Regions from separate parts of the Streptomyces sp. NPDC028308 genome, predicted to be linked through region 3. Evidence: riboswitches for the same ligand, from Rfam matches in the RefSeq annotation. Region 3 holds a riboswitch; each other region holds the start of a gene.
The links. A riboswitch is a leader RNA that binds a small molecule or an ion and turns the genes downstream of it on or off. The one in region 3 is predicted to bind cyclic di-AMP.
Positions count from the first base shown of each region.

Region 1 (2,189 bases), on a different contig from region 3:
GTCAGCTGCGACGCGGGCGAGTTCATCACCTCGAACGAGGTGATCTGCACCGACGGGGACGAGGTCGTCTTCCACCGGACGTGGGAGCGGCGCATCCCGCGCACGGCGGGCTAGCCACACCCGGCGGTTCGGCCCCCGCCGTCCAGGTCAGGGACGCGACGGGGGCCGGCGCGCGCGCCCGCGCCGCGGTCCGCGCCGGGGGACCCGCCACCGCCCGCCCCGGGTCCGCGTCGCCGCCCGTCCGGGTCCGCGCCGCCATCCGTCCCGGGGCCCGCATCGCCGCCCGCCCGGGCACGCGCCACCGTCCGCCCCGGGGTCCGCGCCACGTCCGTCCCGGGGTCCGCGCCACCGCCCGTCCGAGGCGCGCGGCGCGCGGCGCCCCGGGGCGGGTGTGACCCGGCGGCGCCTCCCAGTCGCCCGTTAATGCCCGACTTGCCTGCCTTGCTTACGCTTTGACATGTCTTAGTCGCGTGAAATGGGTCACGCCCGAATCGATCTTTCGGCCACCCCGAGTCGACAAGTCTCCCTTTGCTAAAGGCAAGTTGAGTTTCACGTTCCGGTCTAATCGGACTATTTCCACCCTGTTCAGAGGTAGATCAAATGCCTTGGCACGGGAAATCGGGCCTTGTTTCGGACATGTGCTCTCGCATACGTTCACGTCGATCCGAGCGGACCCGCCTAATCCTGCCGCCGCTCGGTGACCCCACCCACCCACGCACGGCAGGAGCGGGGGACCCACGAAAGCGCCGGTCCGGCGACACCCGGAACGGCTTGGGGTCAAGTCGCACGTCATGTGCGGCCGGGCACCTCCCAGCCCGAACCCGACAGCTCACCTCGCAGGCACCGGAGAGGAAAAAAACGCGCCATGGCCGTTCGAGGCAAGCACCGTCGTCCCCGAAACACCGTCCTCACCCGCGGGTTCATCGCCGCGGGAGCGGGCGGAGCCGCACTCGTACTCCCCCTGATCGGCGCCACCGGCGCCCAGGCGGCACAGCCGGCCCAGGCCGCGCAGTCCGTGCCGGCCGCCGTCCCGCAGGTCCAGCTCGTCACCTACAAGGTGGCCTTGGGCGACACCCTGTCCAAGATCGCCCGTGAGCACGCCAAGACCGGCGACTGGAAGAAGCTGTACGACGCCAACCGCGCCGTCATCGGCAGCAACCCGTCGATGATCCGGCCGGGCCTGAAGCTGACGGTGGGCACGAAGACCGTGAAGGGGACGGCGACGACGGCCGCCGCGACGGCCAAGACCGCCGCCGCGCCCGCGACCGCGAAGACGTACACGAACGACCTGGACGGCTGGATCAAGGAAGCCCTGGACATCATGGCCCAGAAGGGCATACCGGGCAGCTACGACGGCATCCACCGCAACATCATCCGGGAGTCCTCGGGCAACCCCCAGGCGATCAACAACTGGGACTCCAACGCCGTGGCCGGCACGCCGTCCAAGGGCCTCCTCCAGGTCATCGACCCGACCTTCGCCGCCTACCACGTGGACGGCACGTCGATGGACCCGTACGACCCGGTCGCGAACATCACCGCCGCCTGCAACTACGCCGCCGACAAGTACGGCTCGATCGACAACGTCTTCGGCGCCTACTGAGCCGGGCCCGGGGCGGCGGCCCCCCGGACCGCAAGGCCCGCTGTTCCCCGGTCCCCAGGGCCGGGGAACAGCCGTTCCAGGACGACCGCGATGCCGTCGTCCTCGTTCGAGAGGGCGATCTCGTCGGCAACCGCCCTGAGTTCGGGGTGGGCGTTGGCCATGGCGACGCCGTGGGCGGCCCAGTCGAACATCGGGATGTCGTTCGGCATGTCCCCGAACGCGATCGTGTCCGACGGCGACAGGCCGAGATGACCGGCGGCGAGCGCGAGGCCCGTCGCCTTGGTCACGCCGTATGGCTGGAGTTCGACGGTGCCCGGACCCGACATGGTGACCGTCGCCAGCGAATCGACCGTCATCCGCGCCACCGACGCCAACTCGTCGTCGGACAGCGAGGGGTGGCGGAGCAGCACCTTGCTGATGGGCCGCGTCCACAGGTCGTCACGGCGCCGCACCCGCACCGCGGGCAGCGTCGGGTGCGGCATCAGATAGCCCGGCTCGATGAGGGTGAGCCCGTCCACCCCGTCCTGGTCCACGGCCGCGTAGACCTCCCCGACCTCGGCCTCGATCTTGCCGAGTGCGGTCTCGGCCA
Region 1 covers NZ_JBVHTO010000009.1:121,092-123,280, reverse strand. The annotation lists gene ACZ4VA_RS21570 (CocE/NonD family hydrolase) at 1-114, shown strand, start outside; cyclic di-AMP (ydaO/yuaA leader) riboswitch at 699-858, shown strand; gene ACZ4VA_RS21565 (LysM peptidoglycan-binding domain-containing protein) at 866-1,600, shown strand; gene ACZ4VA_RS21560 (HAD family hydrolase) at 1,594-2,189, opposite strand, start outside.
Region 1: it holds a riboswitch for cyclic di-AMP, as region 3 does, so the genes downstream of both, ACZ4VA_RS21565 (LysM peptidoglycan-binding domain-containing protein) here and ACZ4VA_RS13095 (C40 family peptidase) in region 3, are expected to answer to the same signal.

Region 2 (2,189 bases), on a different contig from region 3:
GTGCTCGGCCCAGGACTCCGCGGGACTGGCAGGGGCGTCCACCGCGTACATCCAGGCGATCTTGTGCCGCAGCTGGGCGAGCGTCGACGTGAGCGCGGGGCTTCCGGACGCCTGCGCGAGCGTCTCGTGGAACCAGACCCCCAGGGACCGCAGATCCTCGCTGTGGCCCCTCCTGGCCCGCTCCTGCCCCAGCCTGACCAGTCCGCGCAGCACCTTGAGGTGGGCCTCGGTGCGGCGCTGCGCGGCCCGCGCGGCGCCCAGCGGCTCCAGCAGCATCCGCATCTCCAGGAGGTCGGCCGCCTCCTGCTCGGTGGGCTCGGCCACGCACGCGCCCGCGTGCCGCCGGGTGACGACGAAGCCCTCGGCCTCCAGGGTGCGCAGCGCCTCGCGCACCGGGACGCGCGAGACGCCGTAGCGGCGGGCGAGCAGTTCCTCGGTGAGCCGGCCGCCGCGCTCGTAGACACCCGCGACGATGTCGTCACGGATCGCCGTGCATACCGAGTGCGCCGGAATGCGCATGAGCGGACCTCCGCCTTAATCATCGCGAAACGCCGTCGATTGACGCCCATTCAGTGACTCTATTGCAGCGGGACGGAATTTCCGACGGCGGACCGGAATCCATGGCTATTTTTTGGACAGAGGGCCGTTCGAAACGACGAAGGCCCCGGCTCACGGAGCCGGGGCCTTCGGAAGTCGTACGGGTGTCAGAGGCTGACGCCGTGCGAGCGCAGATACGAGACGGGGTCGAGGTCCGAGCCGTACTCGGCCGTCGTACGGGCCTCGAAGTGGAGGTGGGGTCCGGTGGTGTTGCCGGTGGACCCGGAGAGGGCTATCTGCTGTCCCGGGGTGACCGTCTGCCCCTCGGTGACGCTGATGGACGACAGGTGGCCGTACATGGTGTACGTGCCGTCGTGCATCTTGATGACGACCTGGTTGCCGTAGGCACCGCCCCAGCCGGTCGTGACGACGGTGCCCGCGCCGACGGCGTGGACGACGGTGCCCGACGCGGCGTGGAAGTCGACGCCGGTGTGGCTGCCGGAGGACCAGAGGCTGCCACCGGTCTTGTAGCCGGTGGAGACGTAGGAGCCTGCGATCGGCGCGACGAAGGTGTTGAGGAGCTTGCGCTCGGCGGCGCGGGCGGCGCGCGCCTTGGCCGCGCGCTCCTCCTTCACCTCGGCCAGAGCGCGCTGCCGCGCGGCCTCCTCGGCCTTCTTCAGCGCCGCGGCCTCTTCGGCGGCGTGCTGCTGGGCGGCGGCCTGCGCGTCGATCTGCTCGGCGACCGTGTCGCCGATCGTGATGGCCTGGGTGAGCCCGGTCTGCTGGACGGCGGTGTCCGCGGCGAACGCCGGGGCGGCCAGGGTTCCGATGACACCGGTGGTGGTGAGAGCCGCCACGCCCGCCGCACTCTTGGTGGTCCGCGTGATCCGGCTCGGACGACGATGCTTCCCGGTGGCACGGGTGAACGCCATGAAGGGGCTGGTCCTTTCCTTCCCTCTCGCCTACCGGGTTAGCTGACGGGTTCGGAGCAGGAAGGTCTCCTACGGGCCTCCTCCGCGAGGAAGGACGCCCGATTCACCCCAGGGACTGCGATGGGTCCCCGGCTCCCCTGGCTCGCGCCGTACGGGGACTCGGCGATGACTGTCCGGTGCCGCGGACGCGGCGCACTGCCTGACGAACAGCCGGATTGACGCTAAGGGGGGCGTCTTTCGATCGACAAACGGATCGCGGTTTTTGTAGTGCATGCCACAGGGCAGAAGGGCAACCACCTAGCAATACGGACATATTGAGGACGAAGTCGGGTAAGCGCGCGCGAAACCCCGGATGGACCACGGGTAAACGCGAGAACCCCGGCGACCTCTCGGTCACCGGGGTCCTTGTCCGCACGGTCCTACTCGGCTCGTACGACGCTGACTTCACCGATCCCGAGCGCCCTCACGGGCTCCGCGATCTGCGCGGCGTCGCCCACCAGGACGGTCACCAGCCGGTCCACCGGGAAGGCGTTCACGACCGCGGCGGTGGCCTCCACCGTGCCCGTGGCGGCGAGCTGCTGATAGAGGGTCGCCTGGTAGTCGTCCGGGAGGTGTTGCTCGACCTGGTCCGCGAGCGTGCTCGCGACCGCCGCCGCCGTCTCGAACTTGAGCGGGGCGACCCCCACGAGGTTCTGCACGGCCACATCGCGCTCCGCGTCC
Region 2 covers NZ_JBVHTO010000003.1:121,997-124,185, reverse strand. The annotation lists gene ACZ4VA_RS08185 (GntR family transcriptional regulator) at 1-519, opposite strand, end outside; gene ACZ4VA_RS08180 (M23 family metallopeptidase) at 705-1,469, opposite strand; cyclic di-AMP (ydaO/yuaA leader) riboswitch at 1,482-1,644, opposite strand; gene ACZ4VA_RS08175 (M16 family metallopeptidase) at 1,889-2,189, opposite strand, start outside.
Region 2: it holds a riboswitch for cyclic di-AMP, as region 3 does, so the genes downstream of both, ACZ4VA_RS08180 (M23 family metallopeptidase) here and ACZ4VA_RS13095 (C40 family peptidase) in region 3, are expected to answer to the same signal.

Region 3 (2,189 bases):
GGCGGTGGCGTACGGGCTGGTCGACCGGGTCGTGCCGCGCCACCGGTCCTCGCGCCCCGCGACCGGCGGAAGGTGAGGCGCCGATGCTGCCGCCCGAACTGCCTCCCCTGCCCGCGCTGACCCGCGCCGAGGCGGAGCTGATCGACCGTTACCTCGACGTCGTCGACCTGCTGGGCCGGATCAATCCGGCCCGCCCCGGGGACACCTACCGCGGCCTGCGGGCCGCCCAGGCGCTGGTCGTGAAAGCCGCCGCACTGCGGGACGCGCTCACTCTGATGCACCAGCGGGGCGAGAGCGAGGTCCACGCGCCGACCCTGGCCCAGGCCCTGCGGGTCCTGGACGGTGAGCGGCGAGCGGCCAGGGTCACCCTGCCGCCCCCGGCGGACAACTGACGCACCCCCATCCCGGGCCGGTCCCCGCCGCCGGCGCGCGGTGTCCGGCCCGGGACACAAACGCACCAAAAGGCGTACCCCCCAACGGCGTAGACGCGCCCCCTTTTTCCAGCCCTCCCGAGTTGCGCAACGCGCGTACACCAAGGGCGGAATGAGGCGTTCCGCCGCAGGTGCGCGCATGGTCGACACCCCCAACCCCCGTTCGAAATGGGGGGTGTCCACCCGAACGGGTGAGTGGTGAGTAACCCCACAAATCCCCGGTTCCGTTCGGATTTTCCGACATCCATGAGTGAAGATCCCTCCGACGACAAGCCCCCGCCGCAGCGGCGGGGCGGTCCGGGCGGACGCCGAGTCCTGCCGCCGCCCGGATGACCGGTCGACAGAAGTGGATCGGCAGGAGTGGAGGACCCAGCACGACGGGCCGCCGGAGCAATCCGCGTGGTCCTTGGGGTGAAGCCGCACACCGCGGCCGGGCAACTTCGCCAGCCCGAATCCGACAGGTCATCCTTCACAGGCGGCTGACGAAGGGTTGCGCATGACTGCGCTCAATCGTGTCCCGTCGCTGTGGACCCGGGCCGGTACGGCCTCGGCCCTCACCATCGCCGCCGTCGGCGGCAGCCTCGTGGTCCCCGGCGTCGCATCCGACGCCGCCGCGGCCTCGACGGCGACGAAGGCACTCCAGATCGCGGCCTCCAAGAAGGGTGCTCCGTACAAGTACGGCGCGACGGGGCCGCGCCGCTTCGACTGCTCCGGGCTCACGCTCTACTCGTACAAGAAGGCGGGCAAGAAGCTGCCTCGTACGGCCGCGGCGCAGTACAACAAGACCCATCACGTCTCCGCCTCGCACCGCAAGGCCGGAGACCTCGTGTTCTTCCACTCGGGCCGGAACGTCTACCACGTCGGCATCTACGCCGGGAAGGGACGGATCTGGCACTCGCCGAAGACCGGAGAGGTCGTGAAGCTCACGAAGATCTGGACGAAGAGCGTCTGGTACGGCCGGGTCGGCTGACCCGCCCGTAGAGGGCGGCGGCGGTCGCCGTCGCCCTCCGAGGGCGTGACCGGGGCCGGAAGCGGATACACGTCCGTCCATGGCCGACCGACACCCTCACTCCGCGCGGAACGAGACGTCCCTGGAGCGCGCGGACCGCAACTTCGCCGAACTGCTCCAGGAACTGCGCGTCGTCCAGACGGGCGTGCAGATCCTCTTCGCGTTCCTGCTGACCCTGGCGTTCACCCAGCGGTTCCCGTCGCTCGACACGGTGCAGCGCGCCACGTACGTCACCACGCTGCTCCTCGCCGTGCTGGCCGCCGCCCTGTTCGTCGCGCCGGCCGCCCTGCACCGGTCGCTGTTCCAGCAGAACGCCAAGGCCACCATCGTGCGGGTCTCCTCCGCTCTCGCCTCCGCAGGGCTGTGCGTCCTGACGCTGGCCTTCACCGGCTCCGTGCTGCTCGTCGTGGACGTCACGCTGGGGCGGGGGGCGGGAATCGCCGCGGCGGCGGGGACGCTGGCCGTCTGCGTGACGCTGTGGGGCGTCCTGCCCAGGCTCGTAAGGCGCTCTCTGAGGGCGAAGGGGGCCCCGGTGGGCAAACAGGGGCAGGACGGGCCGATGGGGCGCCGGTGACGGCCCTGAGGGCCCCGGCGGCGGGGAGCGTCTCCGGACGGGGCGCGCGACGCGTACGCGGGGACGGCGTGGCCGGGTGCCGCGTCAAGGTTCCTGTCCCGCCGTGACCGGCTGGGCCGGGAGGGACCAAGGGAGCTCGATCGCGACCGTCTTGCCGCCCTCCCGGGTGGGCCGC
Region 3 covers NZ_JBVHTO010000005.1:121,122-123,310, reverse strand. The annotation lists gene ACZ4VA_RS13105 (ATP-dependent Clp protease proteolytic subunit) at 1-76, shown strand, start outside; gene ACZ4VA_RS13100 (hypothetical protein) at 84-392, shown strand; cyclic di-AMP (ydaO/yuaA leader) riboswitch at 760-924, shown strand; gene ACZ4VA_RS13095 (C40 family peptidase) at 928-1,401, shown strand; gene ACZ4VA_RS13090 (DUF6328 family protein) at 1,481-2,014, shown strand; gene ACZ4VA_RS13085 (ATP-binding protein) at 2,099-2,189, opposite strand, start outside.